DNA from 2 places in the Janthinobacterium sp. SUN137 genome. Region 2 is predicted to be linked to the other one. Evidence: predicted binding sites of a transcription regulator. Region 2 holds the regulator's gene; the other holds the start of a gene.
What was found. Region 2 encodes FliA, which starts transcription of late flagellar genes. Its sites were predicted from a motif close to CTAAAGTTTNNNNNNNNNNNGCCGNTA; they were not measured.
Positions count from the first base shown of each region.

Region 1: the regulator FliA is predicted to act here: its motif matches at 10,602-10,628, upstream of O3298_RS10030 (FlxA-like family protein).

Region 1 covers NZ_JAPWHZ010000002.1:432,957-447,521, forward strand. Annotated here, with positions in the region: gene O3298_RS09970 (helicase-related protein) at 1-627, opposite strand, end outside; gene O3298_RS09975 (hypothetical protein) at 985-1,266, opposite strand; gene O3298_RS09980 (hypothetical protein) at 1,291-1,641, shown strand; gene O3298_RS09985 (hypothetical protein) at 1,638-1,820, shown strand; gene O3298_RS09990 (class I SAM-dependent methyltransferase) at 1,890-2,723, opposite strand; gene O3298_RS09995 (DNA internalization-related competence protein ComEC/Rec2) at 2,907-5,330, shown strand; gene O3298_RS10000 (hypothetical protein) at 5,519-6,190, opposite strand; gene O3298_RS10005 (LysR family transcriptional regulator) at 6,422-7,345, opposite strand; gene O3298_RS10010 (TSUP family transporter) at 7,497-8,258, shown strand; gene O3298_RS10015 (HAD family phosphatase) at 8,280-8,975, shown strand; gene O3298_RS10020 (alpha/beta fold hydrolase) at 9,034-9,834, shown strand; gene dcd (dCTP deaminase) at 9,968-10,537, shown strand; gene O3298_RS10030 (FlxA-like family protein) at 10,659-11,000, shown strand; gene O3298_RS10035 (ATP-binding protein) at 11,043-12,536, opposite strand; gene O3298_RS10040 (response regulator transcription factor) at 12,539-13,228, opposite strand; gene O3298_RS10045 (Spy/CpxP family protein refolding chaperone) at 13,422-13,925, shown strand; gene O3298_RS10050 (hypothetical protein) at 13,941-14,565, shown strand, end outside.
Region 2 covers NZ_JAPWHZ010000001.1:763,451-778,015, reverse strand. Annotated here, with positions in the region: gene flhB (flagellar biosynthesis protein FlhB) at 1-445, shown strand, start outside; gene flhA (flagellar biosynthesis protein FlhA) at 442-2,538, shown strand; gene flhF (flagellar biosynthesis protein FlhF) at 2,806-4,134, shown strand; gene O3298_RS03590 (antiactivator of flagellar biosynthesis FleN protein) at 4,127-4,990, shown strand; gene O3298_RS03585 (RNA polymerase sigma factor FliA) at 5,036-5,767, shown strand; gene O3298_RS03580 (flagellar motor protein) at 5,749-6,495, shown strand; gene motD (flagellar motor protein MotD) at 6,501-7,283, shown strand; gene O3298_RS03570 (translation initiation factor Sui1) at 7,348-7,710, shown strand; gene O3298_RS03565 (hypothetical protein) at 7,784-8,641, shown strand; gene O3298_RS03560 (flagella synthesis protein FlgN) at 8,691-9,158, opposite strand; gene flgM (flagellar biosynthesis anti-sigma factor FlgM) at 9,167-9,475, opposite strand; gene flgA (flagellar basal body P-ring formation chaperone FlgA) at 9,587-10,282, opposite strand; gene flgB (flagellar basal body rod protein FlgB) at 10,474-10,926, shown strand; gene flgC (flagellar basal body rod protein FlgC) at 10,929-11,330, shown strand; gene O3298_RS03535 (flagellar hook assembly protein FlgD) at 11,346-12,041, shown strand; gene O3298_RS03530 (flagellar hook protein FlgE) at 12,095-13,642, shown strand; gene O3298_RS03525 (flagellar basal body rod protein FlgF) at 13,703-14,446, shown strand; gene flgG (flagellar basal-body rod protein FlgG) at 14,519-14,565, shown strand, end outside.

The sequences.
Region 1 (14,565 bases), on a different contig from region 2:
CAGCGCTTCCATGGCGCGGTGCGTCTTGCCGGAATTCGTGGGCCCGAGCAGGGCGACAAAGCGGCGCGGCAGGCGGCGCGCCATCTCGAACGAGGCGGGATATTCGGCCAGGTTGATGCTCTGGCGCGTGCGCGCAGCATGCTGTTCTTCCTGCTGGCGCTCGATGGCGTGATTGAAACGCTGGCGGATGCGGTCGAACACCATGCCGGCCGGCTCCGACGTCTGCATGTCGGCCAGGGTGTGCAGGAAGACCATCGGGTCCGTGTCCACGTCCTCGCTCAAGCCCGCGATATCGGCGACGAAATCGATCACATGCTGGCGCAGCTCCTCGAAGACGGCCGCGCTGGCCCGTTCGCGCACCAGGGCCAGCTTGGTCTCGCGGTCCATCTTGCGCCACTTGGCCGGCCGCGCCAGCACGCCCTGGCTTGGTACCAGCGCATACGGCACCACCAGGTGGCCCGCCTTGACGACGCCGGAAAAGCGCACGAAGACGCGGCCTTCCATCTTGATGAGGCGGATATGCTCAGCCAGTTCCCCCAGTTCCGCGACCAGGGTGGCGTCGTTATTGTCTTCGCTGCTGTCGGAAATGTCGGTGGAAGTATCGGGAGGAAGTGCGGAGGAAGTCATGTCATGCCTGGGTGTTGAAGTAAGCGAGGCCGATTATACCGTGCGCAGGGTAAAGATTTTGTCCGGCGCGCGGTGTGGCCGCTGCAGCAGCGCTGATCTTGAAAGCGGTGATACCTGGGCTGGATAAGCTTCCGGCAAGCGTGGAAAACAGCGCTTCCACGGTATCGCGAATCAGGTTGCCTGGATGCGAAATGGGCAGGCGATATCTGACGGTTTGCGCTTGCCGGTTTTTGCCTATTGCGCTTATGTCCGGCTGAAAATTATAAAATATATTTTTATTAATAATGTTTAATTTTTTAATTTAATTGTGGAATCTAAATTATCTTAACATTGACAGTGACAGAGAGTCTGTTTCTATTAACGCATGGCGACGATATTTACATGGTGTGCAGATTGTTTTTTGCGGGGCAGGCTTGCACATATTCGCTTGCGTGCATCGGCAATAAATAAACGCCGCGTTGTTCCAATGGCGCCAGCGGCAGCCGGCGCGCCGATGACGGCCACCGAGACTGCAGATTTGAAATTCAACCTGGCGCACAGTGAGCGAACCGCGCCTGCAATGTTGATTGCATGAGCAATTGTGCAGCGGGGTGAAATGAATTGAATTATCTTGACAATTAATAATGGTGAGCTGATCATGGCCTCAGATTTTTCGAGGAAATTTTGGCATATTTTCAAAGACATCTGAAATCGACGGCGATATGCGGCATTATTTTCGCTGGCGGTCTTGCTATCGGCTGGGGCGTGCCGAATTTATATGAACGGCTGCAGCGTGCGTATGGCGAAAGGAATCGCAGCGCGTATTTTGCCGGCACCGCCACCAAGGCTGTTGTGTATGGCACGCAGACCTGTCCTTATTGCGCGAAAGGGCGCGCCTATCTCCAGGATTTCCACTTCGCGCTGACGCACAGCCAGCTAGCGATGAACCAGGACATACCTGTGTATGTGGCCCTGCGCCGGAGGATGGCGCGCGCAGGGATTCATCAGCCATCCGACTTGAGGAGAACACCATGAATAAAAAGCTCGCTGCGTTTCTTTTTGCGACTGGTCTCGGTTTAGCCGTGACTGCGACGCCAGCCTTTGCCAGCTGCTATAGCGCCTGCGCCGCCGAATGGCGGGCTTGCATTGCCAGCGGTACGTCTCAAGCCGAGTGCGGCGCCGAGCGGTCCGCCTGCCAGCAAGGCTGCAATTGACAGGAGAGCGCAGCCCGCCAGCGTAGCCTGTTGCCATCGACGCCAGCAAGCCATGGCGTCGATGGCAGTTCAGGCGGCACGCGCGCGTACCAGGCGCAGGCCCCAGCCGGTGGCGATCTTGCCATCGCCGTCTTGCAGCGGCGCCATGGCCTCCATGAGCACACTGCGCAGGCGCCGCCTGGCGCCGTCGTCCAGGCGGTCGATATCGTAGGTGTCAAGCAGGGCGGTCCACAATTCGCCCGGCGTGGGCGTCCATGGCACGTCGATATCGTCAAACGCGACGTCTGCGAAACCGGTATCGAGAAGTTCGCGCCAGCCCGCTTCCGATCCAGCCCGCCGGTCGCCGAAGCGCATGCTTGGCAGCGCGTCGCTGGCGATCGGCTTGAACACGCGCATGAAAACGTCGTTGACTTCTCCCAGCAAGAATGTCCGGCCGACGATAGCCGCAAACTGGCCAGCGGGACGCAGCACGCGGCGCATTTCGCGCACGACTTGTTCGATGTCGTCCATCAGCATCAGCGCCATGTGCGAGACGAGATAATCGACGCTGGCCGATGGCAGGTCCAGCGCCTGGGCGCGTCCCAGCAGCAGCCGCACGGAAGCGGGCAGGGCTGCGCCCGCGGCGGCCAGTTCCGCTTCGCTCATGTCGGCGCCGAGCAATTGTAGCCGGGGCTGCCGCCTGGCTGCCAGCAAACCCAGCAGATGGCCATCGCCGCAGGCCAGGTCGAGCACGCTCAATGGCATGTCCGCGCTTGGTATCAGGCTGGTCAGCACGTCGTAGGACGAGGCCCAGCCGCCGGTGCGGGAACTGGCCGGCAGATGGGCAAACGCGGCGCTGGTGACGCCCACTTGCCTTTGATGAAAGTCCTGCAAATAGGTTTCGGCCGCAGTCAGTGGTGTCATGCAAGGTTCGCAAGTCATGGCGCCTGAACGCCGGATGGTCATCTTAGCATGCGGAAAGTGTCGCCAGCGGTGGCGGCGGATGGCGTGCAGGGCCGCGTTTATCCGCGCCACCATTGCGCCAGATCAGATGGCAAATAGTGGGAAAGGGGCACAGTAGCTGAATCCCTTTCGCGTCGAGTTCCCATGCGCACCCTGATACTCGGCTTTGCCGCTGGCGCCGCCTGGTTGCAGACGCAGGCAAGCTTGCCGCCGCATGCGGGCGTGCTGCTGTGGGGGATCGCGGGCGCAGGGTGGGCGGCGAGTGTGACGCTGCGCCGTCACGTGCGTTGGCGTTCTGCTGTTGCGCTCGCCGCTGGCGTAGGACTGGGCTTTTATTGGGCGGCCTGGCTGGCCCAGGCCGCCATGGCACCGCAACTGGCGCTGGCCGATGAAGGGCAGGATATTGTTGTCACGGGCACCGTTGCCAGCCTGCCGTATCGCTTCGAGCAGGGCGTGCGTTTTAACTTTGCCGTGGAAAAGGCGGTTGGCGTGCAGGTTCCTCCCTTGATCGCCTTGTCCTGGTACGCGGGTTTTCGCGATGAGGTGACGAACGAGGTGGGCGACGTGCAGCCGGGCGAGCGCTGGCGCCTCACCGTGCGGCTGCAGCGTCCGCACGGCAATGCGAATCCCATGGGCTTCGACTACGAGGCGTGGATGCTGGAGCAGGGCGTGCGCGCCACGGGCTATGTGCGGCCGCAGCCGCGCGCCGATACGCCGAACGTGCGCCTGGCGGGCTTCGTGCCCGGCTTCGGCAACGTGGTGGAAGCGAGCCGCGCGGCCTTGCGCGCGCGCATACTGCGCAGCCTGGAAGATAGGCAGTATGCGGGCGTGATCGTGGCGCTGGTGGTGGGCGACCAGCGCGCCATTCCCCAGTCGGACTGGCAAGTATTCAACCGCACGGGCGTGAGCCACTTGGTCTCTATCTCGGGTTTGCACATCACCATGATCGCGGGACTGTTCGCCCTGGGTGCGGGCACGTTGTGGCGGCGCTCGTTTTTTACCGACTGGCAACTGCCCTTGCGGCTGCCGGCGCAAAAGGTGGCGGCGCTGGCCGGTGCGCTGGCGGCATTTGCCTATGTGCTGCTGGCAGGCTTCGGCGTGCCCGCGCAGCGCACCTTGTATATGTTGCTGGTGGTGGCGCTGGCCCTGTGGCTGGGGCGCATTACCAGCATCGGCCATATCCTGTGCCTGGCGCTGGGCGTGGTGGTGCTGCTCGACCCGTGGGCCGTGCTATGGCCTGGTTTCTGGCTGTCGTTCGGCGCCGTCGCCACCATGCTGTATGCGACGGCAGGCCGCACCACGGTGCCCTTGCCGCAGCAGGCGGGACGCTGGCGCCGCCTGCGCGCGGCCGTGGCGCTGGGTGCGCACACGCAGTATGTGGTGACGGTGGGGCTGGTACCGTTGACGATGCTGCTGTTTTCGCAAGTCTCACTGGTTTCTCCCGTCGCCAATGCGCTGGCTATTCCCGTCATCAGCCTGGTCGTCACGCCCCTGTCTCTGGCTGGCAGCCTGCTGCCCGCGCCCCTGTCCGATGGACTGTTGCTGCTGGCGCACGCCATCGTGCAGATGCTGGCACAGGTGCTGGACTGGCTGGGTGCGCGCCGCTTTGCCGTGTGGACGGCGCCCGCGCCGCCAATGTGGAGTTTTTTCTGGGCATTGTTTGGCACGGCATGGCTGCTGGCACCACGCGGATGGCCGCACCGCTGGGCGGGCATGCTGGGCTGGCTGCCGCTGCTGACGGCCTTGCCGTCCAGCCCGCCACCTGGCCAGATGTGGGTCACGGCCTTTGACGTGGGACAAGGCATGGCCGTGCTGGTGGAAACCCACGGCCACCGCCTGCTGTACGACACGGGTCCCGCCTACAGTCTCGATGCCGATGGCGCCAGCCGGGTCATCGTGCCTTACTTGCGCGCGCGCGGCATCGCCAGGCTGGACGGCGTGATCATTTCCCACAGCGACCTCGATCACGCGGGCGGCGCCGTATCCTTGCTGGAAAACGTGCAAGTCGGCTGGCTGGCCTCGTCCCTGTTCGACGGCCACCCGGCCGTCGAGGCACGGCGCCAAGCCCGGCTCCCGCATCTGCATTGCGTGGCGGGCCAGAGCTGGACCTGGGAAGGCGTGCATTTCGCCATGCTGCACCCGCTGCCCGCCAGTCACATGGACATCAGCTTGACGCCGAACGCCCGCAGCTGCACCGTGAAAATCACGGCGGGCAAGCACTCGATTCTGCTGGCCGGCGACATCGAAGCGGCGCAGGAAGCGCAATTGCTGGCGCGCTCGATGGAGGGCGAACTGGCGGCCGACGTGCTGCTGGCGCCGCACCACGGTAGCGGCACGTCTTCCACTCCGGCGTTTTTGAGCGCCGTGCATCCGACCCTGGCCATTTTCCAGGTGGGGCACAGAAACCGCTATAAACATCCGAAGGCGCAGGTGTATGCGCGCTATGGCGACATGGGCATTACCCGCTTGCGCACGGATGTGGAGGGGGCGGTGGTGCTGGCGTTTGGGGACAATATTGATGTGACGCAGTACCGCGCCAGCCGGCCGCGGTACTGGCATGGTATGTGAGTGGAATTAATGACTGGAGTCTTCTAAAACGTACTGTATGGCTTGTATAAATTCACAGTTTTAGGAGTTATTTTTTCGTCGGAATGCTTGGGCGGGCATTGTTGGTAGGTGTATTTTTGCAATATTTTTTGATAATTCTCATCCCTGCGCGCTATTGAATACACATAGGGAGATTTATGTTGCCCTTGTCAAAAAGTTGGATTTTTCCCTAACAATAAATTATCTATCTGTCGCATGCTTAATTTCTTTTTATGGTTCTTCATCAGTGAATTTTTCAATATGAGGCATCTAATGAAAAATTTTGCATAGCTTTCTTCGCAATTTTTGTATTCAAACTTTCTCCCGGTGCTCGAGGTAAATTTACTTATATTTTTTCGTGAATATTTGTCATATATGGGGTAGAGATCGGGTAGATGAAAATGCAGGTATTTTGACGAAAGCGAAACCTTTCCTATCTCCGCTGCTTGGCTGAGTACGCGTGAAAGATAGGCGTGCGGGGCCAATATTTTAGAGATGGCATTCAGATCGACGCTGGAAAATTCCAGAGAGATTGGAAGTTTTACCATCCTGGCTTCATTGATGAGAGCATCAAGTTCGCCATCCTTGATTATTTTTGAAATGGCCGTTGAAAATATGATATTGCTCTTCTTTTCTTTTTTCGAGGTCCGTTCTAGTGCTGCAGCATAAGTGCGTCCAATAATGGATAGCTTTGCATAGATAACACCAATATCAGTATGTTTCGGGGATTTTTTGCACATCTCATATAAAACATTGTTCAGGTAGTCATCTTTTTGAGGTGACGTGGCCTGGGCTATCATCGCATTGATAATATCCGAACTGTATTTTTTCATTGACGGCATAAGATTTATTATTTATTTAAATATTAATGCTATCAATATTGTTGATTTTCTGCAAGATTTTTTATGGGGAACTTAATGGTTGTACATGCGGTACACGTATTTCACGAAGAACTGACTGCTATTAAAAAGCAATAGTGGTGAAATGTCGCTATATCTGCATGCAGCCGACGAAGCGTGCGATAGCATATGAAGTGAAGAGTTTTTTTTGCACGCCTATTTTGAAAATAGACATCACGTTACGCGCTCATCCGGTATCTCCATCCCCCTTTTCTTTACATATTCGAGAAACAAACGCGCCCCCTTGGCCATGCGCGAGGTGCCGTACACGGCATGAATGCTGGGGTCCAGCTCCTTCGATGACGTCAGCCGGTACGCCGTGCAGACCCTGCGCAGGGTGCCGTTGGCCACGGCCGGTTCCGCCAGCCAGCTGGCCAGGCGCACGATGCCGGCGCCTTCCAAGGCCGCCTGGAAGGTGGCGATGCCGGAAGTGAAGCGGAAACGGGGCTGCACCTGGTAGCGCACGTTGCGTTCGCCGGAAACGAAATGCCAGTCGCGCAGGATGCGGGGGGCCGAATGCATGATGATGTCGTGGCCGGCCAGCTCTTCCGGTTCCCCGGGCGCACCCATGCGTTCTATATAGTCGGGCGAGGCGTACATGTAGCGGCGGTAATTCCACAGTGGGTAGCCGATCAGCTCGCTGGACTGGGGAAAGGCGCCGCGGATGGCGAAGTCCAGCTTTTCCTGGATAGGATCGATGGATTTATCGGAGAAATGGATGTCCACCGACACGTTCGGGTAGTCGCGCGAGAATTGCGCCACTACTTTCGGCAGAAAGCCCAGCGAGAGGATTTCCGGCGCCGACAGTCGTACCCAGCCTTGCGGCGAATTGCTCAATTCCGCCAATTGGTCTTCCGCCTCGGCCTGCGTTTCCAGCAAGTGCTTGGCCGACGCGTAATACGTTTCGCCAGCCGTCGTCAGGGTGAACTGCTTTTGCGTGCGCAGGATCAGCTCGGCGCCGATGGCGTCTTCGAGGAACTGGATGGCGCGCGTGACGGCCGACGGCGAGCGCCCCAGCATGCGCGCCGCGTGGATGAAGCTGCGCTTTTCCACCACGGTGCAAAAGGCGCGGATCTCCCACATCAGTTTCATCGACATCGCGTGACTCCCGGCAAAAGAGGCCAGTAGACCGCACGGGGCGCATTCCGTCAAGCGTTACGCCTGATTGCGTTTTCCGCAATATGAAGTTGCATCCGGAAAAATCCACGGCGCCTATACTGCCGCTGTCGCCCATTCCTTACTGCCTATCATGCTGACCATCTCGCTGCTGTGTTTATTTGCCTTCTTTGCCGGCCTGATCGATGCCGCCGTGGGCGGGGGCGGGCTGATACAGCTGCCGGCCCTGTTCAACCTGATGCCGAACATGGCCTCGACCTCCTTGCTGGGCACGAACAAGCTGGCGTCCGCCTGCGGCACCACGTTTGCCGCCCGCTCGTTTGTCGGCAAGGTGCACATCCCTTGGCTGCTGGTGCTGCCGGCCGTAGCCAGCGCCTTTGTCATGTCCTTCATCGGCGCGGCCGCCGTGTCGTATGTGCCGCAGCAGGTGGTGCGCCCCATGGTGCTGGTGTTGATCATCATCATGGCCATCTACACCTTCATCAAGAAGGATTTCGGCACGACGCGCGAAGCGCGCCCCATCGGGCCGCGCGAACGCATTCTCGCCATCGTCATCGGCGGCGCCATCGGCTTCTATGACGGCCTGTTCGGGCCGGGCACGGGCAGTTTCCTGATTTTCCTGTTCATCCGCGTCTTCGGCTTCGACTTCATCCTCGCTTCGGCCTGCTCGAAACTGGTGAATATCGCCACCAACGTGGCTGCGCTGGCCTTCTTCATTCCCGCCGGTCACGTGGTGTATGCCGTGGCTGCACCGATGGCTGTGTGCAACATCCTGGGCGCCCTGACGGGCACCTGGATCGCCGTGCGCCGCGGCGCCGCCTTCGTGCGCATCCTATTCCTCGTGCTGCTGGTGCTGCTGATCGTTAAATTGTCCTACGACATTTTCTTCAAGTAAGTTTCTGAACGACAACAAGCCATGAAAACCATCCAGGGCGTGCTGTGGGACAACGATGGCGTGCTGGTCAACACCGAGCAGCTGTTTTACGAAAGCAACCGCGACTTGCTCTTGCCCTACGGCATAGACCTGACGCCGAAGCAATTCTTTGACTGGTTCCTGGACAATAACTATGGCGCCTGGCATGTGCTGCTGGGGCAGGGCCATGAGATCGAGCTGGTCGAGCGCTTGCGGGCCGAGCGCACCGCGCTGTTCGCGCAGCGCCTGCGCCAGGCGCGCCAGCTGGCCATGCCCGGCATCGGGCAAGTGCTGGCGGCGCTGCGCCCGCACGTGGCCATGGGCGTGGTCACCAGTGCCTACGAGCAGCATTTCCGGATCAGCCATGCGGCCACGGGCTTGTTGCGCCACTTCGATTTCGTGCTCACGCGTGAAATGTATGGGGAAAGCAAGCCGGCGCCCGACGGCTACCAGCTGGGCTTGCAGCGCCTGGGCCTGGCCGCCGCCGACTGCGTGGCCGTGGAAGACTCGCCGCGCGGCTTGCGCGCCGCCAATGCGGCCGGACTGGAATGCATCGTCGTGCGCAATCCCATGAACCGTCACCACGCGTTCGACGATGCTTTTTGCGTCGTGGATTCCAACGCCGAGCTGGGCGAAGTGCTGGCGGCGTTCGTGCCCGGCATGGCCCATGCGCCCCGGCAATTAGAGTCCTTCCTCTGATACGTCTTGCCGGCATGCCATTACAATTGTTTATCGCATTCACCGGCACCGACCCACGATGACCCTCCCGCAACTGCACTTTGCCCATGCCAACAGTTATCCAGCCGGCACTTACCGCAAGCTGTTTGGCTTGCTGGGACAGCATTACACCGTGCAGGCGCTCGACATGCATGCGCACGATCCCGAATACCCCGTCAGCACGGGCTGGCCCGAGCTGGTGCGCGAGTATATCGACGACCTGGAGCGCCGCTACAGCGCGCCCGTGATCCTCGTCGGCCATTCGTTGGGCGGCATGCTCAGCGTCATGGTGGCCAAGCAGCGTCCCGACCTGGTGCGCTGCGTGGTCTTGCTCGATTCGCCCGTGGTGGCGGGCTGGCGCGCCTTGCTGGTGCGGCTGGCGCGCAACACGGCACTGGGCGAGCGTTACTCTCCCGCCCGTTTTTCCGCCCGGCGGCGCAAGCTGTGGCCCGATGCGCAAGCTGCGTATGAGCATTTTGCCGCCAAGGACATGTTCGCCATCTGGGCGCCGCAAGTCTTGCGCGATTACATCGACAGCGGCCTGGCGCCGCATCCGGACGGGGTGCAGCTGCGCTTTACGCGCGAAGTGGAGACGCAGGTCTACCGCAGCTTGCCGCACCACATCGGCGGTCTCGTTAAGGACGGATTTCCAGTGCCCATCGGTTTTATCGGCGGCACGGAATCGGTGGAATGCCGCCAGGCGGGCTTGACGGCCACGCGCAAGCTGGTCGGCAAATTTTTCCGCCAGGTGCCGGGCGGGCATCTGTTTCCCATGGAAAACCCGGAACTGACGGCGCAAGTGGTGCGCGAGATGATCACCTCGCTGTTGGCTAAACACTAGCCGACTGGCAAGGATTTTCAGCGGGCAAGGGCCAAAAGTGGCGGATTTTCGCGTAAAATCCTGCCATCCGGGCCACGCCTGCAGCAGGCGTGCGGCCCCAGCCATTCCGATATTCTAGAAAGATACCCCTGCGATGACGATTAAAAGCGATAAATGGATACGCCGCATGGCGGAAACAACGGGCATGATCGAGCCGTTCGAACCGGGCCAGGTCAAGGAACGCGACGGCAACCGCATCGTTTCCTACGGCACGTCCAGCTATGGCTATGACATCCGTTGCGCCGACGAGTTCAAGTTGTTCACCAACATCAATACCACCATCGTCGATCCGAAGGATTTCGACGCGAACAATTTCGTCGACGTGTCCGGCAAGGGCTATTGCATCATCCCGCCGAACTCGTTCGCGCTGGCCCGTACCGTCGAGTATTTCCGCATTCCCCGCAACGTGCTGACGATTTGCCTGGGCAAGAGCACCTATGCGCGCTGCGGCATCATCGTCAACGTCACCCCGTTCGAACCGGAGTGGGAAGGCTATGTGACCCTGGAGTTTTCCAACACGACACCGCTGCCGGCGAAAATCTATGCCAACGAAGGCGTGGCGCAAGTGCTGTTCTTCGAGTCAGATGAAGTGTGCGAAACGTCGTACAAGGACCGCGGCGGCAAGTACCAGGGCCAGGTCGGCGTAACCTTACCCAAGACCTGATTGCGGTGAAGGGAGGGGCGCCAGCCGTCTTTACCTGTCTTTACCTGTCTTTACACCTGCGGCACTACATCCGCGCCCATGCCTGCCGTTAACCTTGGTATCGAAACACTGAGGAGGCATCATGGTAGCGGCAATCGGTTCAGGCAGCGCGGTCAGCGCGGCCGGTAGCGCCAGTTCGGGCAGCAGTTCGCAGATCGCGGCGCTGCAAAAGCAGATCACGGCGGCGCAAAAGCAGTTGACGGAGTCGCAGAAGGGCGAGCAGACGGAGGCGTCGCAAAAGCTGCAACAGCAACTGGCGCAGCAAATCCAGGCCTTGCAGGCGCAAATTGCCCAGTTGCAAGCTGCCGCCGCGCAGAAGGCGGCGCAGCAAGATGCTCAGCCGGTCAGCAGCGCCGATACGGCGACGAGCCCGGCCAAATCGACCTCGTCCACCCTGGGCAGCATCATCGATACGCAGGCGTAACAGCATTCTCCGCGCGTAAAAGACGCCAGGCTCGCCGACAGGTCAGCCTGGCGTTTTGACGGGCAACAACATTTCCACGCACAGTCCGCCACCGCTGCGCAAGCTGGCCCCGATGCGGCCGCCATGGGCGTTGATGACGTGTTGGGCGATGGCCAGGCCCAGGCCATGGCCGTCCGTGCTGTGCTGGGTATTGGCGGCGCGGAAGAACGGTTCAAAAATGCGGGCCAGGTCGGCGCTGGCCACGCCGGGTCCCCGGTCCAGCACGGCGATGCGCAAGCAATCATGCTGGCGCGACAGCTCGACATCGACCGTGCCGCCGTCGGGGCTGTGCTTGACAGCATTGCGCACCACGTTTTCCACGGCGCGCGCCAGCAGCTCGGGCTGGCCCGTGACGCTGGCGTCGGCCATGGCCGCGTCGACCGTCAGGTCGATGCCCATCAGGCGCGCCCTGGCTTCATAGCGGGCGTCGTCCACGATGTCGTGCACGAGGTCGGCGATGCCGACGTCTTCGCTGTGTGCGTGCCCCGCGCCCGCTTGCACGGCGCCCGCTTCCAGCCGCGACAGGGTCAGCAGTTCACCGATCAGTTTATCCATGCGCTCGCTTTCGCGTTCGATGCGCTGCATCGAGGCGGCCATCTTTTCCGGCTGCTGGTGCGCCAGGCCGATGGCGGCCTGCAAGCGCGCCAGCGGCGAGCGCAGTTCATGCGAGACATCATGCAGCAAGCGCCTCTGGCTGTCCATGAGGCTGCGCAAACGGCCCGTCATGCGGTCGAAATCGCGTCCCAGGTCCGTCAATTCATCGCCGCGCTTGCCGCTGGCGTGAAAGCGCGGCGCCAGGTTGCCGTGCGAGGCGGCCTCGAACGCCTGGCGCAGGTCGCGGATGGGGCGCGCAAAATACCAGGCCAGCAAAAAGGCGAACAGCAGGCTGGCGGCGATGGCGGCGGCCAGGGGAATGAAGGTGCGGTAGGGGCTGTCCATGCGCGGGCCGGGCGGCATGCCGCGGCCGAATTCGCCGCGTGGCGGCGGGGCGCCCGCTTCGCTGGGGCGTGGACCGGGTCCCATGGCGCGCGGGCCGCTCAGGGTGACGGCGTTGAGCGTGTCGCGCGCGGCGCCCGCCTCGGCATTGCGGAAGCGTTCGGACGAGGGCAGGAACAGCAGGTAGCGCTTGCCGTCGCTGCCGGCCACGTCGCGCACGACGGGATGGGCCTGGCTTTGTTGCAGCATGGCGCGTGCCTTGGCCAGCATGGCGGGATGCACCGCGCGGCCCATCAATTCTTGCCCTTTGGTATCGACGGCAAACACGCGCATGCGTTCGAGTTTGCCCAGGAATTGCCGCAAGGCCTGGCTGCCGCCCGCTTCCACGGTGGCGCTGGCGGCCTCGATGATCATTTGCGCGGGCGGGCTGGTGTCGATGTCGAGGGCCCGTTCCTGCTGCGCGGCCCGGTTTTTCAGCCAGAAGGTGCCGCCGATGCCGATGGTGGCCGTCACTTGCGCCAGCATGATGCACAGAAAAAACTTCCAGAACAGACGGCCCACGCTTACTCCTTGATCAGCTGGTAGCCGAGACGGTACACGGTTTGCAGGCAGGAACGGCCATCGGCCAGGCTGCCCAGCTTGCGGCGCAGGCTGCTCAAGTGCACGTCGATATTGCGGTCGAAGCGGGCCATGGGCCGGCCCAGGCCCAGTTCGGACAGCTGATTCTTGCTCACGGGCTTGCCTGCATGGCGCACCAGCACTTCCAGCAGGTTGAATTCCGTGCTCGTCAGCTCCAGGTGCGCGCCGGCCCAGGCAACGCGGCGCTGCTCCGGCCACATCGTCAGTTGTCCCACGCTCAGCGGCGCCAGGCCCGACGTGTCCTGCGGTGCCGCTTGCGCACGGCGCAGGATGGCGCGGATGCGCGCCGTCAGCTCGCGCGGCGTGCACGGTTTTGTCACGTAATCGTCGGCGCCCAGCTCCAGGCCCACGATGCGGTCCGTATCGTCGCCGCGCGCCGTCAGCATCAGGATGGGCAGGTTGCTGCCGGCGCGGATGCGGCGCAGGGTTTCCAGGCCATTCATGCGCGGCATCATGACGTCGAGGATGGCGATGGCGTACAGGCCCGTCAGCGCCTCGGCCGCGCCGCTTTCGCCATCATGCACGGCGCGGGCGTCAAAACCTTCCTGCGTCAGGTATTCCTGGAACATGCCGACCAGTTCCACGTCGTCATCGATTAACAAAACCTTGCTCATGCCTGTGCTTTTTTCGGGTGAATATCGCCCGATGATAGCAGTCAAAGGGGGCCGTTCAGGGCGGTTTTACCCGCTTTTACATACGTCCGCTTACATTTGCGCACCTTCCTTTACACGCTTTTACGCCGCCCTAACGTTGCTTTACATGCCAGACGCCCACAATCAGGGCTGATCGCCACGAAAGGAAAGCCCGATGAAATACCTGAGTATTGCCGTATCCCTGTTGCTGCTGTCCGCCTGCAGCATGCCGCTGCTGGCGCTGGCTCAGCAAGAAGCTGCGCCGGACGGCCCGCCAGCGCGCGCCCTGGAAGGGCCGCCGCCCGGCCTGCTTCACGGACCCGGCGGACCTGGCGGACCCGGTGCGCCAGGCTTGCCGCCATTCCTGCGCGGCATCGACTTGAGCGAAGCGCAGCAAGACAAGATTTTCGCCGCCACCTACGCCCAGGCGCCCTTGCTGCGGGAACAGGAAAAGATCGCCTTCAAGGCCCATGCGCAGCTGCGCGCGCTGGCCGCCTCCAGCGCCTACGACGATGCGAAGGCCAGCGCGCTGGCCAGCACGGCGGCGCAAGCCATGGCGCAGATCAGCTTGCAGCAGGCACGGCTGGAGCAGCAATTGCTGGCCGTGCTGACGCCGGAACAGCGCAAGCAGGCGCAGCAGCGGGGCGACAGCCGCCCCGGCCCGCGCCGTCCCCAATAAGCACAGGAGAGTGAGATGAGCATCAGTGCCTTGAGTTCGACCAGCGCCGCCAGCCAGCTGAGCGCGTTCAGCCGCCTGGGCGGCGGCAGCAATACCGGCAGTACCAGCGGCGCGGGCGGCACGCGGCCGTCCAAACCCGACGATGGCGCATTTCTCGACGCTATTTCCAGCGCCTTGTCATCGATCGGCGTGACGGTCGATGCCAGCGATGGCGATAGCGCGACGGACGGCGCCAGCGCCGCCGGCAGCGGCGACGCGGGCCAGGCGCTGGGCGCCTTCCTGCACCAGCTGATGGGCAGCCTGCATGCGCAGAGCGGTGGCAGTGCCGGCGGGCAAGAAGAGGGGGCAGAGCCGCCTTCGGGGCCGCCACCCGGCGGTGGCGCGCGCGGCGGCCCCGGCAATATCGAGTCGGATTTGCAAAGCCTGCTGCAAAAACTCTCGTCATCCGGCAGCGATGGCAGCGACAGCGCGCAGAGCGCGGACAGCAGCGTGACGGACTTGCAGTCCAGCTTTGCCAGCCTGCTCAGCGCGCTGGGCGGCGATGAGGGCGGCACGAGCAGCAGCAAACTGAGCAGTTTCCTGCAGGCATTGTCGGGCAGCCTGGGCGCGGCGAGCGCGGGCGGCAGCCTGTCCGCCAGCG
Region 2 (14,565 bases):
AATGTCGCGCCGCCGCATGATGGCCGACGTGCCGACGGCCGACGTGGTGGTGACCAACCCTACCCACTACGCGGTGGCCCTGAAGTATGGCGAGAATTCGCGCGGCGCGCCGCAGGTGGTGGCCAAGGGCGTCGACGAGGTGGCGGCGAAGATCCGCGAACTGGCCGGCGAACACAAGGTCGCCATCCTGGAAGCGCCGGCCCTGGCGCGCGCGCTGTACAAGCACACGGACATCGGCGACGAGATTCCCGAGGCGCTGTACGGCGCCGTGGCCGAAGTGCTGGCCTACGTGTTCCAGCTGCGCAGCTATGGCAAGGGCCAGGGCGAGCGTCCCGACAAGCCGAAGAAACTCGACGTGCCGCCCGAGCTCGACCCGCTCGACCCCGCGTCGCAGACCAAACCCGCGGCAGACGCGGCAGACAAGAATAAAGGAAGCACACCATGAACGGCCTGACCATGCCAGCCTGGCTCAGCGGATTGAAAGGCAGCGCCAGCAAGGGCGTCGCCGCGCCGATCATCATCATCATGCTGCTGGCGATGATGGTGCTGCCGTTGCCGGCCTTTATCCTCGACATCTTCTTCAGTTTTAATATCGCGCTGTCCATCATCGTGCTGCTGACGGCGCTGTACACGGTCAAGCCGCTCGACTTCATGGCGTTCCCGACCATCCTGCTCGTGTCGACCATGCTGCGCCTGTCGCTGAACGTGGCGTCCACGCGCGTGGTGTTGACGGAAGGCCATACGGGCGCCGACGCGGCCGGTAAGGTGATCGAGGCGTTCGGTCACTTCTTGATTGGCGGCAACTACACGGTCGGTATCGTCGTGTTTATCATTTTGACGATCATCAACTTTACCGTCGTGACCAAGGGTGCGGGCCGTATCGCCGAGGTGGGCGCCCGTTTCGCGCTGGACGCCATGCCTGGTAAACAGATGGCCATCGATGCCGACCTGAACGCCGGCCTGATCGGCGAAGACGAGGCGCGCCGCCGCCGCACGGAAGTGGCGCAGGAAGCGGAATTCTACGGCGCCATGGACGGCGCCAGCAAATACGTGCGCGGCGACGCCATCGCCGGCATCATGGTCACCGTCATCAATATCGTCGGCGGCTTGCTGGTGGGCTTGCTGCAGCACGACATGGGCTTTGCCGATGCGCTCAAGAACTACACCTTGCTGGCCATCGGTGACGGCCTGGTGGCGCAGATTCCTTCGCTGATCATTTCCACGGCGGCCGGTATCGTCGTCTCGCGCGTGGCCAGCGAACAGGACATCGGCACCCAACTGGTGGGGCAATTGTTTGCGAAACCGCAAGTGCTCTATATTACCGCCGGCATCATCGGCGGCATGGGCTTGATTCCCGGCATGCCGAACATGGTCTTCATCCTGCTGGCCTCGTTGCTGGCCGGCTCCGCCTATCTGATCAGCAAGAAGCGCACGCAGGAAAAGGCGGCGGCCGAAAAGCCGGCCGAAGTGCCGCAAGCAACCGTGGCGCCCGAGCAGGAAGAAGCCAGCTGGCAAGACATCATGCCCGTCGATACCCTGGGCCTGGAAGTGGGCTACCGTTTGATCCCCCTGGTCGACAAGACGCAGGGCGGCGAATTGCTCAAACGCATCAAGGGCATCCGCAAGAAATTTGCCCAGGAAGTGGGTTTCCTGGCGCCGCCCGTGCATATCCGCGACAACCTGGAATTGAAACCGTCCGCCTACCGCATCACCCTCAAGGGCGTGGAAGTGGGCGTGGGCGAAGCGTTCAACGGCCAGTTCCTGGCGATTAATCCCGGCATGGCCAGCGGCACCTTGCCCGGCCTGGCCACGAACGACCCCGCCTTCGGCCTGCCCGCCACCTGGATCGACGCCAGCCTGCGCGACCAGGCCCAATCGATGGGCTATACGGTGGTCGACGCGGGGACGGTGGTGGCCACGCACCTGAACCACCTGATCACCTCGCACGCTTCCGAGCTGCTGGGCCGCGCGGAAGTGCAATCGCTGCTCGACCACCTGGGCAAGGAGTCGCCGCGCCTGGTGGAAGACCTGGTGCCGAAGATGCTGTCCCTGTCGACCTTGCAAAAGGTGCTGCAGAACCTGCTGGCCGAGGGCGTGCACATCCGCGACATGCGCACCATCATCGAAACCCTGGCCGAGCATACGGTCAGCACGCAAGACCCGAACGACCTGACGGCGCTGGTGCGCGTGGCCCTGGGCCGCGCCATCGTGCAGCAACTGTTCCCCGGCTCGGCCGAACTGTCCGTGATGACCCTCGACAGCCGCCTGGAGCGGCTGCTGATGCAGGCGATGGGCAATGGCGGCGACGGCGCCGGCATCGAGCCGGGCCTGGCCGACACCATCGCGCACCAGGCGGGCCTGGCTGCCCAGCAACAGGAAGCGCTGGGCCTGACGCCCGTGCTGCTGGTGCCGGCACCGCTGCGCGCCTTGCTGTCGCGCTTCCTGCGCCGCGCCTTGCCGCAGCTCAAAGTGCTGTCGCATGCGGAAGTGCCGGAAACCAAGACCATCCGCGTCACGGCGCTGGTGGGGGCACAATAGTTGGCAGCATTAGTACCGGGGTCAGACCCGCCGGGTCTGACCCCAGCCCTTGTCTTTGGTCAAATAAACATCAATTTCCTCTCGGCAAACTGAATAACGGGTACTTTCCCGTCCTGTTCCTTCGATCATTTCCTGTAAGCATCGCTAATAATGGAAACTGTCCGGGTGATCTGTGTCCATGTGGAAGACAGCACTCAAGCAACAGGAGTCGACGATGGTCACACAGTTCAGCCAATATTGCGCCACCCCCGCCCTGGGAGGCCGGTCATGAATGTGAAGAAATTTACGGGCGCCTCGTCGCGCGATGCGCTGCGCAAGGTGCGCGAAGCGCTGGGCCCCGACGCCGTGATCCTGTCGAACCGCCAGGCCGATGGCGTGGTGGAAATCCTCGCGCTGGCCAATGACGATGCCGCTTCGCTGGCCTCGCCGCCGGCCGCGTCCGAAATGGCCCAGCCCCGTCCCCAGTTGCAGACCCAGTTCGCCACGTCGCAGCGTCCGGCCGCCCCGGCCCAGCGCCCGGCTGCGCCACGTCCTGCCGCGCCGCGCCAGGCTGCCTCCGAGCCAGTGGACATGGCCCGCATGCAGCAGATGATGGCCAGCGCGCTGGCGCACGTCAAGGAAAACGCCGCCGCCGAGATGAGCGGCATGATGAATGAAATCCGCGCCATGCGCGGCATGATGGAAACCCAGCTGGCGGAAATCTCGTGGGGGTCGACGCAGCAGCGCGAGCCGCAAAAAGCCGTCGTGCTGCGCGAAATGCTGGCGGCCGGCTTCTCGGCCAGCCTGGCGCGCTACCTGATCGACAAGCTGCCGGCCGGCCTCGACGGCGCGCAAAGCATGCGCTGGATCAAGACGGTCCTGAGTCGTAACCTGAATACTGTGGCCAATGAAGACGCCATGCTGGAGCAGGGCGGCGTGTTTGCCCTGGTGGGCCCGACCGGCGTCGGCAAGACCACCAGCACGGCCAAGCTGGCGGCCCGCTGCGTGATGCGCCACGGCCCGGAAAAGCTGGCCCTGATCACCACGGATGCCTACCGTATCGGCGCGCATGAACAGTTGCGCATCTACGGCAAGATCCTCGGCGTGATGGTGCATTCGGTGAAGGACGAGGCGGACTTGCGCATCGCCCTGAAAGAATTGAAGAACAAGCACACGGTGCTGATCGATACGGTGGGCGTGAGCCAGCGCGACCAGATGGTGACGGAACAGGTGGCCATGCTGTCGGGCGCCGGCGCCGACGTGAAGCGCCTGCTGTGCCTGAACTCCACGGCCACGCAGGAAACGTTGAACGAAGTGGTGCGCGCGTATCAGGGCAGCGGCCTGGCCGGCTGCATCATGACCAAGCTCGATGAAGCGGCCTCGATCGGCAATGTGCTCGACGTGGTGATCCGCCAGAAGCTGAACCTGTTTTATGTGTCGAACGGCCAGCGCGTGCCGGAAGACCTGTACCTGGCCGACCGCGGCTACCTGATCGACCGTGCCTTCAAGCTCAAGCGTGATGCGGCGGCGACGCAGTTTTCCGACGCCGAACTGCCGCTCCTGATGGCGCAGGCGGCTGCCCGCAACAATGAAGCGCGCGGGGTGCACCTTGGCTAATTTCGATTTCGACCAGGCCGAAGGCTTGCGCCGCATGCTGGCCGGCCCGCAGCCGCGCGTCATGACGTTCCTCTCGGCCACGCCGCAGGACGACAAGGGCGCCATGCTGGTCAACCTGGGCGCGTCGCTCGTCTACGGCGGCAATGACGTGCTGCTGCTCGACGCCAGCGGCGGCAGCGATGGCGTGGCATCGCGCCTGGGACTGGCGCACGGCGCCAGCCTGCGCGACGTGGCGCGCCAGCAGTGCGGCTTGAACCAGGTCATCCACCAGGTGCCGCAAGGTTTCGGCGTGGCCAGCCTCGGCGCGCGCAACCATTTGATGGACAGCATGGATTATGCGGGCGAGGATGAACTGCGCCGCCTGGGCAAGACGTTCGACGTGCTGGCGCGCCAGAGCGGCATCGTGCTGGTCGACGGCGTCGTGGCGGACGAGGGCGCGTGCTTCCCCGTGCCGCTGATGGCGTCGTCGGATATCGTCGTGCAAGTCTCGACCAGCGCCACCTCGATCAAGGCGGCGTACTGCCTGATCAAGCGCCTGAGCCAGGAACTGGGACGCCGTCCGTTCGGCATTCTCGTCACCGGCGCTTCCGAATCCGAAGCAAAAGTGGTATACGATAATATGGCGCAGGCGGCGAGCCGCTACCTGGCCGTGAAGCTGACTTCGATGGGTTCCGTGCCTGCCGACGAGTATCTGCACCGCGCGGCGCGGCTGGGCCGCAGCGTGGTCGATGCGTTTCCGCTGGCGGGAGCGTCGGTGGCGTTTCGCGGACTGGCCGAGCGGCTGGCCCGTTCGGCGGCGCCGGTGCTTGGCGGCACCTTGTACCAGACGGGGAGCCCGCACCAGTTCAGCGCCTGAATCGAACCGCAGCACCAGATAAGATGAGAAAACAATAAGCAGCCTATGTACACGGTCAAAGGGAAATCGAACAAGGACTATTTGCTGACGGAGCATATTCCGCTGGTGAAGCGTCTGGCGCACCATATGAAGGCGAAATTGCCGCCTTCGGTCGAGGTCGATGACCTGATCCAGGCCGGCATGATCGGCCTGCTCGATGCCATTACGCGCTATGAAGAGACGCATGGCGCGCAGTTCGAGACGTATGCCGTGCTGCGCATCCGCGGCGCCATGCTCGACGAATTGCGCACCAGCGACTGGCTGCCGCGCAGCATGCGCCAGAACATGCGCAAGATCGAAGAGGCGATGAGCACCCTGCAGCAGCGCCTCGGCCATCCGCCGACCGAGTCGGAAGTGGCGAAGCTGCTGAAAATGTCGCTGGCCGACTACCAGGAAATGCTGGGCGACGGCGGCGGCCACCAGCTCGTGTACTACGAAGACTTTCATGACCCGGACGGCAATGACAGCTTCCTCGACCGCCACTGCGTGGACGAGGACAGCGACCCCTTGCGTTCCCTGCTCGATACCGATTTCCGGCAATCCGTGATCGATGCCATCGACGCGCTGCCGCCACGCGAGAAAATACTCATGGGCCTGTATTACGAAGAAGAGCTGAACCTGAAGGAGATCGGCGCGGTGATGGGCGTATCCGAATCGCGCGTCTCGCAGCTGCATACCCAGGCCGTCGCGCGCCTGCGCGCAACCTTGAGGGAGCTGGCGTGGACTGGTCCAGCGTAATCGGGCTGGCGCTGGCGCTGGCGGGCCTGCTGGTCGGCCAGGCACTGGAAGGCGGCAAGATGGCCTCCCTGCTGCAGCCGGCCGCCTTTGCCATCGTCATCGTCGGCACCTTCGGCGCCGTGCTGCTGCAGACGCGGCTGCGCACTTTTGTCCGCGGCCTGGAAATGCTGCGCTGGGTCTTCCTGCCGCCGTCCGACACGCGCGCCGCGCTGGCGCGCGACATCGGGCAATGGAGCCTGACGGCGCGCCGCGACGGCCCGCTGGCGCTCGAACGCCTGATGGAAAACACGGCCGACCGCTTCAACGCCAAGGGTTTGCGCATGATCGTCGACGGCATCGCGCCCGACAAGCTGCGCCAGCTGCTCGACGTGGAAATCTCCGCCTACGAAATGGCCGAGCGCCAGGCCGTCAAGGTGTGGGAATCGGCGGCCGGCTATTCGCCCACCATCGGCATCCTGGGCGCCGTGCTGGGCCTGATCCACGTGATGGAAAACCTCACCGACCCCAGCAAGCTGGGCGGCGGCATCGCCGTGGCGTTCGTCTCGACCATCTATGGCGTGGGCCTGGCCAATCTGCTGTTCCTGCCGGTGGCCAATAAACTCAAGGCCATCGTCTCGCGCCGCGTGGTGCAATATGAAATCACGGCCGCCGTGCTGTACGACATCGCCACGGGCGACCACACGCGCATCATCGAAGAGCGCGTGTCCAGCCTCTTGCACGAGCATTGACCATGATGCGGCGCGCGCGCAGGAAGTATGACGAGGAACCGGACAACCAGGACCGCTGGCTGATCTCGTACGCCGACTTCATCACCCTGCTGTTCGCCTTCTTCGTCGTCATGTATGCGATTTCGCAAGTCAACGAAGGCAAATACCGCGTCTTCCAGAACGCCATCGGCCAGGCCTTCAGCCTGGAAAAGGGCGCGCCGCCCATCATCATGGAAGCGCCGCAGGCGATCCCGTTGCCGAACCCCGCCCTGAAACGCCGCACGGAAGCCATCCGCCGCGAGCGCGAACACATGACGCGCCTGGCGCAGGACCTGACGTCGACCCTGGCGCCGCTGGTCAAGGAAGGCAAGGTGCGGGTCACGCAGACGAGCCGCGGCGTGAGCGTGGAAATCAATGCCAGCGTGCTGTTCGATCCGGGTGCGGCGGGCTTGACGGCCGAATCGGACCAGGCCTTGCGCGCCGTGGCCGTGCTGCTCAAGGACGACACGCACGACGTGCAGGTGGAAGGGCATACGGATGTGCAGCCGATCAGTAATTCGACCTTTGCCTCGAACTGGGAATTGTCGGCTGCGCGCGCCAGCGCCGTGGTGCGCCTGTTCATCGCCAGCGGCGTCAAGGCGTCGCGCCTGACGGCCGTCGGCCACGCGGACAATATCCCCGTGGCGCCGAACGCCACGCCGGAAGGGCGCGCGCGCAACCGCCGGGTCGCCGTGACGATTTTGTCGGGCATCCCCGAAACGGTGACGGAAGTGCCGACGGCGCCCGTGGCGCCTGCGCCGGCCAATTGACGCTCGTCAACTGCGGGCTGCCGCTTGGTACAATCGCGCTTTCTTCCTCTTTTATCGTTTCCTCATGAAAAGCAGCTCCCTGGGCGGTCTCGTCTATTCCACTGAAACGGGCCGCATGTGTCCCGCCTGCCGCCAGCCGCTGGCGCAGTGCGCGTGCAAGGCGCAAGCGAAGGCTGCGCCTGCGGGCGATGGCGTGGTGCGCGTCTCGCGCCAGACCAAGGGTCGTGGCGGCAAGAGCGTCACCGTGGTCAAGGGCTTGCCGCTGGACGCCGTCGCGCTGGCCCTGCTGGGCAAGCAGTTGCGCACGCAGTGCGGCTCGGGCGGCACCGTCAAGGATGGCGTGATCGAAGTGCAGGGCGACCATGTCGACGCCATCCTGGCCGCGCTGGTCAAGCTGGGCCACCAGCCGAAAAAGGCCGGCGGCTGAGCGTGCGGAGGCGTGCGGCCCGCTGCCGCGCGCCTGTGGTAACGTGCATTTCCCATCCACGCGCTTCCTCACCATGAACGTCAAATTCACCGGCATGGCCATCGCCGCCGCCATCGCGGCAGCGCTGGCGCTCGTGTACTGGCCCGCACCCGAGAGCGGCGCGCCGGACGCTGCCGCCGCCTCCGCCGCTGGCGCGCCAGCGGGACGCAGCCTGGAATCGTATCTGAATATCGATGCCAGCCCGGTCGCCGATGCCGCGCCGATGCCCGTCACCCTGGCGCAGCAGCTCGCGCGCCTGACGGCCAGCGGCAAGCCGGAAGACGCGTATGCGGCCTACAATCTGCTCGACGACTGCATTTCATTTGAGAAAGAAAGGCGCTTGCCGGGGCTGGAATTCGAGCTGGGGCGCGAGATGACGGCGCAGGAAAAAGCCGCCCAGCAGCAGCTGTGCGCGGGCCTGACGCAGCGCCAGCGCGAGGAGCGCCTCGGCTACCTGGCGACTGCCGCCAGGGCGGGCGTGCCCGGCGCGGCGACTATCTTCCTGTCGGAAGGGCCGTTCGGCGACCGCAGCGCGCTGCGCAACCGTCCCGACGATCCGCTGGTGCAGGCGTGGAAGCGGCAAGCGATTGCCCAGCTGACGGCGCAGGCGGACGAGGCGGAGCTGACCAGCGTGTCGACTCTGATGATGGCGTATCTGCGCGATGGCGAGGTGGTGCAGAAAGATGCGCCGCGAGCGTATGGCTACCTGCTGGCGCTGCGCCAGGTCTACGACGACATCCTCGCGCCCGGCGTCACCAATCCCTACCAGGATGAGTACTGGCACTGGCTGCAGGCGGAACTGACGCCGGAGCAGCAGGTGGCGGCCAGCGCCAGGGCGCAAGCCATCGTGGCGAAATACCGCCAGCATGCGGGGCGTGCCGCGCACGGTTGAAGGGCAAGGCGGCTGCGCCTTGCCGGCGGATTGCTGTTAACTAGGGGAATCAGCCGATGACGACGCGCCGGCTGGCCGTGTTCGTCGTCGGTTGGCCGCTGGGACCGTAGAAATTGCCGCTCTGGGCCGGGGGGCGCATGGCGTTCAGGGCGCCTTGCGTGTGCAGCATGTGCTTGTTGACGAGCAGGCTGTTCAGGCGGTTTTGCTCCTTGGCTTCGCGCGTCGTCTCGAGCAGGGCTTTCCACAGGGGCGCCGCGTCGGCTTCATTGGCGCCGACCAGCCAGTCTTCCATGCCCGCTTCGGCCGCCGTGAAACCGGCTGCCGCCAGCGCCTGGTGGCGTTGCGCCGCCAGCTGGCTCAATTGTCCTACCAGTGCCGTCTTGCGCGCCGTGAGTTCCGTGATTGCATCGATGTCAGCCGCAACCAGATGCCGCTGTTCTTCTTTCATCAATGCCAGCAATGTGGTCATGAGCTGTTGCTCGTCGCGCAGGCTGGAAAACGGAGTCACTGATTGCATGAGGGAACCTATCTATTTCGTGAGTGCAGCAAGTCCTTGACCGTGTCGAGGAGACCGTCCGCCACTTTTTCTGAGTTGACCTGGAACTGGCCGTCGGCGATCGCGAGCTTGATGCGTTCGACTTTCTTCGTGTCGAACACGGCGCCGCTGCCGGCAGTTGCACTGGCCGCTAATGCCTGTCCTTGCGGCGACAGGCGTACATTGTCCGACGTTGTCGGTGTTGCCTGGGCTTTCTCGGCATTCCGGGCGCCGGAAGTACTCGCGGGCGCCACCGGCAGGCCGGGATTGCTTTTAATGGTGTTATCGGTAATTTTCACAGCGTGATCCTCGTCTGGTCGAAGTCAAAAAACTCCGGGATATGTGTCATTATCGGCACCTTTTGCCGAAACTTTAGTGCGCCAGACCACAATATCGCTGTCCATCCGTGTTTAAAACGCCACCTCCACCAGGCCGCCAGCCCGCGCCACGCCGCTGATCTGCTGGCCGCTCTGCGTGCGCACCTGCACCGTCTGGCCATCGCCGGCGCTGCCGATGGCGCGTCCTTCTGATGCCACCTGGAAACCGTTGCCACTCGAAACGACGCGCACCAGCTGGCCTTGCATCACCACCGGTTTGCGGCGCAGGGTGTCGAGGCGCATCGGCGTGCCTGGCGGCAAGGAAATATTTGTGCTGGCGCCCACGACCTGGGCCATGTCGGTGGCGATGCCTGCCGGCAATGCGGCCAGGTCGCCCTGCATCGTCACCAGCTGGCTGGCGTCGATGGCTTGCCCTTGCGCCAGCGGCACGGCGCTGGCCACGTAGTCGCCGACGACGGCCACGTTCGCTTGTAAGTAAATGGTCCAGCTGGAGGGCGCCGTGCAGCGCACGCCGACGGTGGTCTTGCCCCAGGCGCGCGCGCCCGGCGCCATGAACGCTTGCGGCGCGGGGCAGGCAGCCAGGTTCAGGCGCGGATCGACGGCGCCGACGGTGACAGTCACCTTGCCGGGCAAGCCGTTGCTTTGCACTTGCAGGAATTGTTCCACGCTGTTGCGCAGCGCTTCCGGCGTTTGCCGGCCGGCGTTTTGCGCCTGCGCCAGCAGTGGCAGGGCGGCAAAAGCAAAGAAGAAAGCGAGCGGTGTTTTCATGGTGATAGGCCTCTGGAATAGTGCCATGATAGTGCGCGCCGCCCCGATCGAAGCGCCGATTAAGGGGTAAAAGTACGGTCTGATCCGGCGATGGTCTTGCTGGTGGGCACCTTACTATGTTTCCTGTCATCACTAATCCGCCATCCTTCCGCCATCTCGGGCGCCAGTGGCAGATCTTTCCGGAGCCTGACATGATAGGGAAACTCGACGATTACATGCGCTTCAACGAGACGGCGCTGAGCCTGCGCTCGACGCGCCAGGAATTGCTCGCCTCGAATATCGCCAATGCCGACACGCCCAACTACAAGGCGCGCGACGTCGATTTCGCCGCCGCGCTGAAGGGGGCGATGGCGCGCAAGGATGGCGTGCCGCCGGCCCTGAAGGGCACGGCACCGCAGCATATGCCGGGCAAGGGCGTGGCCGCAGCTGCGGGCGCACCCGGTGGCGGCAAGGTCGAGACCCTGGCCGACGGCACGCCGCTGCTGTACCGCGCGCCGGCCCAGGGCGCCGTCGACGGCAATACGGTGGACATGGATCTCGAACGCAACGCGTTTGCAGACAATGCCATCCGCTACGAGGCGGCCGTGACGTTCCTCAATTCGCAGATCAAGGGCATGCTGACGGCCATCCAGGGAGGACAATAATCATGTCGCTATTTAATATCTTCAATGTTTCCGGTTCGGCCATGAGCGCCCAGGCGCAGCGCCTGAACACGGTGGCCAGCAACCTGGCCAATGCCGACAGCGCCACCAGCGCCACGGGCGAAGCCTACCGCGCCAAGCAGGTGGTGTTCGAAGCCGTGCCCATGGCCAACGGCGCCACGGCCGTCAAGGTGCAGAAGGTGATCGAGGATCCGTCGCCGATGAAGCTGGTCTACGACCCGAAGAACCCGCTGGCCGACGAGAAGGGCTACGTCACCATGCCCAACGTGAATACGGTCGACGAAATGGTCAACATGCTGTCGGCTTCGCGCTCGTACCAGACCAACGTGGAAACCATGAACGCGGCCAAGTCGCTGCTCCTGAAAACCCTCACCCTCGGCCAGTAAGGCTGACTGATCATTATGGCAATCATCGATACGAACACCTCCAAAGTCACCGACCTGATGGCGACGATGAATCCGAAGAAGACGACGGCCGAGGCAGGCAGTGTCGAAGCGGAAACGAACAAATTCCTCACCCTGCTGGTTACCCAGCTGAAAAACCAGGACCCGATGAATCCGCTGGACAATGCACAGCTGACCAGCCAGCTGGCCCAGCTGTCGACGGTGACGGGAGTCAACAAGCTCAATACCACCGTGGAAAGTTTGAAAGCCAGCTACCAGCAAGCCGAATCGATGCAGGCGGCCAACATCATCGGCCATGGCGTCTTGACGGCGGGCAAGGACATCAACTTGAGCAAGAGCGCCGCGCTGCTGGGCGTGGACCTGGCCACGGCCGCCGACAAGGTCAAGGTCGTCATCTACAAGGATGGCAAGGAAGTCCATTCCATCGACCTGGGCGCCCAGCCTGCGGGCACCTTGCCGCTGGGCTGGAACGGTTCCACCGCCGACCTCGACAAGGATGGCAAGCCGGTCGTGCTGGCCGACGGCGCCTACACCTTCGCCGTGGAAGCGACGCGCGGCGGCACCAAGCTCAAGGATGCAACGGCGCTGATGTTCGGTTCGGTCGCCAGCGTGTCGACGGGCGCCAATGGCGTGAAATTGAATGTGCCGGGCGTGGGCAGCATCACCATGGCCGACGTGAAACAGATTCTGTAAGCCGCTTCCCCTTAGCGTGACCCTCTACCCCTAATTTCTACCAGGAGAACACAATGTCTTTCCAACAAGGCCTGAGCGGCTTGAATGGCGCCGCCAAATCGCTGGACGTCATCGGCAACAACATCGCCAACTCGTCGACCGTGGGTTTCAAGCAGTCGCAGGCCCAGTTCGCCGACATTTATGCCAACTCGCTGTATGGCGTGGGCGGCAACCAGGCGGGGATCGGCGTGTCGGTCTCGCAAATCGCCCAGCAATTTAACCAGGGTAACCTGGAAACGTCGCAAAATCCCCTCGATATCGCCATCAATGGCGGCGGTTTCTTCCGTACCAGCGTCAACGGCGCCATCCAGTATTCGCGCAATGGCCAGTTCCAGGTCGACAAGAGCGGTTTCATCGTCAACGCCCAGCTGGCGCAGCTGACCGGCTATCCGGCCGACGTCAACGGCAAGATCGTCGCCGGCGCCGTCGTGCCCCTGCAGATCGACCAGTCGGACATGAAGCCCCAGGCAACGACCAAGGTCGACACGCAAGTCAACCTCAATTCGAACACGGCCATGCCGACCACGGTGCCGTTCAAGTCGACGGACGACACCTCCTACCACAAGCAGTTCCCCGTCGAAGTCTTCGATTCGCTGGGCAATTCCCACAACATGGCGAATTTCTATGTCAAGACGGGCACCAACACCTGGGATGTCTACTCGGCCATTGACGGCACGGAAGTGACCAGCATGAAGGTCGCGGCCGCCCTGCAGACGGACCCAGCCTCGCTGGCCGCGCGCGCCGCCTACCAGGCCGCCGCCACGGCCGTGCCGCTGGTGCCGGCCAACGTGACGGCCGCCGCCGTCGCCTATGGCAATGCGGTCGGTGCCGCCGTCTCGGCCGCCGCCGCCGCCGCGGGCGCCACGCCGGCGCAACTGGCCGCCATCGCCGCCACCTACGGCAGCGCAGTGCCGAACGGCGTCAACTCGAGCCGCACGCCCGACCAGATCGACGAGGCCATCCGCAACGTGACCGTGGTGCCGGCCGTCAAGACCGGTTCCCTGGTCTTCAACACGGTCGGCAGCCTGGACCGGGCCGCCATGCTGGCCCTGACGCCGCCGCAAACCTTGCCCGTCACCGTCAACCTGCCGATCTTCCCGGCCACGGGCGCGAATGCGACCCTGTCGGTCCAGGTCGATTTCACCAGGTCGACCCAGCTGGGCACCACCACGGCGGAAAAGAAAACGGAAGCGGACGGCTACAAGGCGGGCCAGTTGAGCCAATTCATCGTCGGTGACGACGGCGTCATCCAGGGCCAGTACAACAATGGCAAGACGCGCGCCCTGGGCCAAGTGGTGTTGAGCAACTTTACCAACCCGAACGGCCTGGAACCGCTGGGCAACAACGCCTGGGTGGAAAGCTCGGCCTCGGGCAAGCCCATCACGGGCGAGCCGAAGACTGGCACCCTGGGCAACTTGCGCGCCTCGGCCGTGGAAGTGTCGAACGTCGACCTGACGGCGGAGCTGGTCAACATGATCACGGCCCAGCGCGCCTACCAGGCGAATGCGCAGACCATCAAGACGCAGGATTCCGTCTTGCAGACCCTCGTCAACCTGCGTTAAGAGTAAGGGGAGCGGTTCTTTCGGACTGCTCCCGGCTTTCGTTTTGCACGGAGAAAACACATGGACCGTCTCATCTACACCGCCGGCTCGGGCGCCAAGCACATCCTCGACAAGCAGGCGACCACGGCGAACAACTTGGCGAACGCCACCAGCACGGGTTTCCGTGCCCAGCTCGACTCGTTCCGCGCCGTGCCCGTGGTGGCCGACGGCATGATGCCGACGCGCGCCTTCGTCGTCGATTCGACGGTCGGTTCCGATTTCACGCAAGGACCCATGCAGCACACGGGCCGCGCGCTCGACGTGGCCGTGGAAAACGGCGGCTGGATCGCGGTGCAGTCGGCCGACGGTTCCGAAGCCTACACGCGCAACGGCGCCCTGAAACTGAATGAAAACGGCATGCTGCAAACGCAGGGCGGGCTGATGGTGCAGGGCGATACGGGCCCCATGGCGATTCCGCCCGGCGTGACGGTGGCCATCGCCAGCGACGGCACGGTGGGCACGATTTCCACGGACGTGCCGCCCGGCCCCTCGACGGTGCTGGGTCGCATCAAGCTGGTCAACCCGCCCGAGCAGCAACTGGTGCGCGGCGACGACGGCCTGTTTCGCCTGAAGGATGGCACGGTGGCGCAGGCCGACCAGGCCGTCAAGCTGACCACCGGTGCGCTGGAAGGCAGCAATGTCAGTCCCGTCGACTCGATGGTCAGCATGATCGCCCTGGCGCGCCAGTTCGAAACGCAAATGAGCTTGTTGAAGAATGCCGAGAATAACGCGGCGAAAGCCACCCAGATCCTCGCTTTGAATTGATGGGGGCCACCGCATAATGGTCGCATAGAAATAGTCTACAGGGCTGGTTAGCGCTGTTATTGGAGAAATATCATGATTCGTTCCCTTTGGATTGCCAAGACCGGCCTGGAAGCGCAGCA